One region of the Paenibacillus sp. 2RAB27 genome, then DNA from elsewhere that is predicted to be linked to it. Evidence: predicted binding sites of a transcription regulator. Region 1 holds the regulator's gene; the other holds the start of a gene.
The links. The regulator NrdR, encoded in region 1, represses ribonucleotide reductase genes. The targets are predictions, from matches to a motif close to AACACNATATATNGTGTT.

Region 1 (3,128 bases):
CTCATCTAGCACATAGACATGAATAACTTCTGGACGATTAAAGACATAAGCGAGTAAACGAGCCTGATCAAGACCAAGCGCCTCCGCTACCTTAACAATATCCAATTCGTGAATAATTTTACTTAATTTTGCGCTATTGACGGACATATGTTTCAACCATCCTTCGAATTAATGTAATTAATAGCATGGTAAACCTAACCTGTGATATAGTTTTCATATAAGACGTTATCGGTATGATAAGGGCAAAACCGCTGAAAAGTGGTGACGCAAAGCTAAAGGGACTAAATTGGCCTTCTTGTTAGTGTCCAATATGTCAGCCAGCTACCGCCTCCATCCGATAATGGCAGTTCGACAAAGGAGGAATCAGCTTCATGAATAAAATGGTAATTGACGGCAACATGAGCATAGACATAAAGCATTTAATCGAAAACTTGCATCTCCCCGATGATGATATTTTGGACATGTACTCCTTTTCATTCAGCGGCAACCTATTAACATCTGATGAAGCCATTCGATTTATTCAATTTCTTCGAAGTGAATTGGACAAACGCACTCAATAACCGAATTATGCCTTATCGCTATCAAAAATACAGTCGGTTGATGTCATTAGAATAATTTTTTTTCAAAAGCTCATGAAGGCGCGTCGTTATTGACTTTTCTCTGATGAATCAACAAAAGACAGCGCACCTCGCGCTGTCTTTTGTTGATTTTTTGTCACATTTCGAAAAAAAACGAATCAATTCGTGTCACCCTCTGATTTTCCCAATCAAACAGCTTCTTCTTCCTCTACTACTACAACGAACAATCTGGTTGTCACAACAACTATTCATACGAATTAGCTCAAAAGGAAACATAAAGCCGCGTCACCTCATGAAATCATTCATAGGGCGATGCGGCTTTTACTTAGAAGCATTGCATGTGCTGCTTATTTGTCTCGGAGCAGCCCGACATCATGCTTTCCCAATATTTGCGTTAACTCCTTCAAAAACATGTTAATGTCTTTGAACTGCCTATATACAGAGGCGAAGCGAATGTAGGCCACTTCATCGACGGGGTACAATTGCTCCATCACAATTTCACCAATGCCAAGGCTATCGACTTCAGCATGTGCCGTCGTACGAAGCTGCATTTCGACTTCGGAGACAAGCATCTCCAGCCGCTCCATGGAAACCGGTCTTTTTTCACAAGCACGAATTAAGCCCCGTAAAATTTTCTCTCTACTAAATTCTTCCCGACTTCCATCTTTTTTAATCACAATTAAAGGTGTTTCTTCTACCATTTCGAAAGTTGTAAATCTTCGCGCGCATTTCTCGCATTCACGGCGCCGACGGATGGATTTATTCTCATTGGCAGACCTGGAATCAAGCACTTTCGTACCAGAATGGTCACAGAACGGGCATTTCATTCGCTTTCATCTCCTTTCACACTTGGAAATATCATTACCATATGTTACATGTCTTGAAGTTTGGAGTTCTGCACACAATAGATTTACCAACCGACAAGGAGGTGAACAGACATGAGTTCAAACAGAAGCAGCAATACTTTAGTCGTTCCACAAGCTAATGCAGCCTTGGATCAGTTGAAGTATGAGGTAGCTCAGGAGCTAGGTATCGCTATCCCACAAGATGGCTACTATGGCAACATGACTTCTCGTGACACTGGCTCTATTGGTGGTAGCATCACTCGTCGCCTGGTACAAATCGCAGAACAATCTCTAGCAGGTCAATTCAAGTAATCTTGAATAACACACGCTTTTGACTCTGCAAAACAGGAAGTATTGGACTTTGCGCTCCATTCGGAGCTAGTCCAATGCTTCTTTGTTTTGTGGGGCTAACTTAAGCATCTGCACCCTGCCATTGCTCCGTGTCCGTGTATAGCTTCGTATACTTCTCATAGTAGTAAAGAACGCGCTGCACATAATGACGGGTTTCACCAAATGGAATATCCCGAATATTGTCTTCAGAACCGTCCCACACGTTTCCATTTTTCCATTTATTCACATTACCTTGACCTGCATTATACGCTGCAATGGCATAGACTAAATTCCCATTATAATGCTTAATTAACCAATTTAGATACCATGACCCTAAATAAATATTAATATCGACTCGAAGCAAATCTTCTTGTGTATGAGGCCCTAGATTCGAGGATTCAACAATCCAATCAGCGGTATCAGGCATAAGCTGCATGAGCCCTAATGCCCCTTTGCTTGATTCTAAATGATATTTATAATTCGTTTCGACGCGAATAATGGCTGCAATTAGAAACGGGTCTATCTTGTGTTTCGCCGCGCTTTGCTTAATCTCCTGCTGAAAGTAGATGGGATATAGCTTTCTACCTATAATTCCGCTATTCATGAAGAGAACCATGACAAATATGATAAGCAGAAGAGCAAACATTCGCTTTTTCCGAAAGAACGTCATGCCAATCCCTTCCCTACCCAGAACAGCTCCACCCTCATGTTGGTTTCTTCCCAAGTTCCGCTATTATCAATCACGATATCGGCTAGCTTTCGTTTCTCCTCAATCGACATCTGTGCATCAAGTCGAAGCTGAGCATTCTCGGCTGACAAGCCATCTCGCTGCATCAGACGCTCCAATTGCAAGTGACGCGGAATATAAACGACCATGATCTCCTCAAACATCGAGACCAGATTCGATTCTATAAGTAAAGGAACATCGACCACCACCAGCTTGGTGGGGTAGTCCCGTTCATACAAAGTCATTTGTTCACGCATCTTTGCCCGAATAGGGGGATGCAACAAGCCATCTAGCTGCTTTCGCGCTTCTGGCGATCCAAAGATAATTTCACCAAGCTTCTTCCGTTGCAGAGATCCATCGGGTCCGATCACAGCTTGTCCAAATTGCGCAGCAACCTGTTCGAGAACAGGGCTGCCAGGCTCTACGACATCACGAGCGATCTGATCGGCGTCGATTAAAAGTGCGCCACGGCTAACAAGCATGCGGCTAACCGTACTTTTTCCACAAGCAATACCTCCAGTTAAGCCGATATTCATAAGCGATTCTCTCCTAAAGGTTCATTGTTAGTGAACTATAGCATTTTCAAAAGTCCCATGACAATAAGTACACAGCCTGGGAGAATAGACAGCTTCTTCATCCAGTTCATTT
Region 2 (3,128 bases), on a different contig from region 1:
AAGCGTATTTTTGGTATTCCAGATGGGTACCAAATTCTCTTTTTGACAGGTGGAGCGAGCTCTCAGTTCTCCATGATCCCTATGAATTTCTTGAAGGCAGGCAAGGTTGGCAGCTATGTGCTGACAGGCGCTTGGGCCGAGAAGGCTGTGCAAGAAGCAGCGCTATTCGGAGAAGTTTCTCTGGCGGCTAGTTCGAAAGAACAGAAATTTATGAAAATTCCTGCATTGAGTGACATTAACTTAGATCCGAACTCAGCTTATTTGCACATCACGTCCAATGAGACGATTGAAGGCGCGCAATTCCAAAGCTTTCCGGAAACAGGCAATATTCCTCTGATTGGTGACATGTCCAGTGATATCTTGAGCCGTCCAGTCGACGTTTCCAAGTTCAGCATGATCTATGCGGGAGCACAGAAGAACCTTGGACCATCTGGTGTGACCGTTGCGATTATTAAAGACGATCTACTTGTTGATCTACCAAAAACAATCCCAACCATGATGCGTTATGAAACGCATAGCAAAAACAATTCCTTGTATAACACACCGCCAGCATACTCCATTTATATGGTAAATCTGGTGTTGAAATGGATTGAAGAGCAAGGCGGATTGACGGTTATTCAGAAGAATAATATAGAAAAATCAGGCCTTATTTATAACGCAATTGATAGCAGCAATGGCTTCTACCGTGGACCCGTAGATCTAGGAAGCCGTTCTGCGATGAATATTACGTTCCGCTTGCAAGATGAAGAGCTAGAGAAGAAGTTCATTAAAGAAACCGAACAGCAAGGGTTCGTTGGCTTGAAAGGTCATCGCAGTGTCGGTGGTCTACGTGCTTCCACGTATAACGCAGTTCCTTACGCATCATGTAAAGCACTCGCTGATTTCATGACGGATTTCCAACAACGCAACAGTTGAGAAAATGAATTAAGCTATTCATGGCACCCTCGTGTGCGCGTGAATAGCTTTTTTTGTGCTGAGGCATGTAGTTTCGATCGAATGGTTTAGAAGCCTGTAGAGAGTCTCTGAGCAGCTTTAAAAGCGGTAATTGGAAGATGAGTTTGGACTAGATCTAGTAGAGGATGAATGTCCCAGTCATTTCGACATTTCCGAAAAAATCAAGTAAAAAACGAAAAAATTTTTTCTAAACCCAGCGAGCCACGCCCCGTCTAGGATTGCGTGTTTTGGAATTGTAAATAGGTCGTATTGCTCGTTGACAAACACAATATATTGATATAAATTTGAATCTATCAACTAGATGTCGTGATAAAAAGCGCATTGCGAGATTGCTAGCAGAAGGCTCAAAACAAGCCGGAAATCAAGCAAAACCGCAGGTTTCAAGCTTTTTTGACCGCTTACGGAGTCGTAAAGCAAATGCAGATTCTGTCGATTAATGGGTAGATGAACTCGCGAATGACAGACGATAGAATTAGTATCTTTACTACATATAGGTTACCCTCAAGTGATGGCACAAGATAGAGAATTGACAATGATAGGAGACGGAAGCTATGTTGATTGCTTACGATTCGAAGACTGGAAATGTTCGCCGTTTTATTGCGAAGCTCCAGATGCCCGCGGTTCAAATAGAGGAAGCGATGACAATGGACGAGCCATTCGTACTCGTGACGTATACAACTGGCTTTGGACAAATTCCTCCCAAGGTAGCTTCTTTCCTAGAAAGTAATTCTTCTCGTCTTCAAGGCGTTGCAGCAAGCGGTAATCGCAACTGGGGAGACGGCTTCGCCAAAAGCGCAGATACGATCTCAGCTCTTTATGATGTTCCCGTATTAACCAAATTCGAATTATCCGGCACTAAAAATGATGTAGAACGATTTGTTCAGGGGGTACAAGCAATTGCGGCACATTGAACTTAATAATGAATTAATGCAACGCGGTACGGATGGTTTTTTTCAATTAGAGAAGGATAAAGAAGCTGTTAAGGTGTTCATAGAGGAAGTCCACAGCCGAAGCCTCACATTCCCCGATACCTCTTCGAAGGTTCGTTATATGATCGACAATAACTTCTACGAGAACGTTTATGACAAATACACCGAAGATGAAGTTAACAGCGTGTATCAAGTGGCACATGACAATCAATTCGAGTTCGCATCGTATATGGCAGCTTCGAAATTTTATACAGATTACGCTTTGCGCAGTGATGATAAGACGTTGTACCTGGAGCATTTCCCTGATCGCGTAGCGATCGTAGCCTTGTACTTGGGTCGCGGAAACGCCGAAACAGCACGCGTGCTTGCCCTATCGATGATGGAGCAGCGCTTGCAGCCAGCGACACCTACGTTCTTGAACGCAGGCAAGAGCCGTCGCGGTGAATTAGTATCGTGCTTCTTGTTAGAAATGGATGATTCCTTGAACTCCATCAACTATGTATTAGCAACGTGTATGCAGCTTTCCAAAATTGGCGGCGGTGTAGCGGTGAACTTATCGAAGCTTCGTGGGCGCGGTGAAACGATCAAAGGCGTTGAGGGCGCAGCGAAAGGAATTATTCCTGTTCTTAAGCTGATGGAAGATGCGTTCTCCTATGCGGATCAAATGGGCCAACGCAAAGGTTCAGGCGCGGCGTATTATAACATTTTTGGCTGGGACGTCATGGAGTTCCTTGATAGTAAGAAAATTAACGCGGATGAGAAATCCCGTTTGAAAACACTCTCGATTGGTCTTATCGTACCGAATAAATTTTATAAGTTAGCGGAGGAGAACAAGCCTCTACATATTTTCGCTCCTTACACGGTTCTGCAAGCCTATGGCAAGCACATGGACGATCTGGACATGGATGAGATGTATGATGAACTCTTAGCGAACCCGAAAGTAAAGAAGAAAGTCATCATGAATGCACGTGATATGCTGACCAAAATTGCGACTACTCAACTGGAATCCGGTTATCCATATATGATGAATCGTACGAATGCGAATAAGGATCATGCTTTGAAGGGGATTGGGACGATCAAGATGTCCAATCTGTGCACAGAGATTTTCCAACTGCAGGAAACGTCCGAAATCAATGATTACGGTCAAGAAGACACTATTCTTCGAGATATCAGCTGTAATCTAGCTTCGATGAATATTGCCAATGTGATGGATCGTAAAAAGCTGCGCGAAACTGTGCACGAAGG

Region 2: the regulator NrdR is predicted to act here: its motif matches at 1,217-1,234, upstream of nrdI (class Ib ribonucleoside-diphosphate reductase assembly flavoprotein NrdI).

The regions. Positions count from the first base shown of each region.
Region 1 is NZ_JBFRGR010000004.1:200,161-203,288, reverse strand. It holds gene AB4114_RS08055 (hypothetical protein) at 1-147, opposite strand, end outside; cyclic di-GMP riboswitch class I at 232-329, shown strand; gene AB4114_RS08050 (hypothetical protein) at 372-560, shown strand; gene nrdR (transcriptional regulator NrdR) at 926-1,405, opposite strand; gene AB4114_RS08040 (alpha/beta-type small acid-soluble spore protein) at 1,517-1,735, shown strand; gene AB4114_RS08035 (lytic transglycosylase domain-containing protein) at 1,836-2,423, opposite strand; gene coaE (dephospho-CoA kinase) at 2,420-3,016, opposite strand; gene AB4114_RS08025 (MntP/YtaF family protein) at 3,052-3,128, opposite strand, start outside.
Region 2 is NZ_JBFRGR010000025.1:39,264-42,391, forward strand. It holds gene serC (3-phosphoserine/phosphohydroxythreonine transaminase) at 1-915, shown strand, start outside; gene nrdI (class Ib ribonucleoside-diphosphate reductase assembly flavoprotein NrdI) at 1,506-1,865, shown strand; gene nrdE (class 1b ribonucleoside-diphosphate reductase subunit alpha) at 1,852-3,128, shown strand, end outside.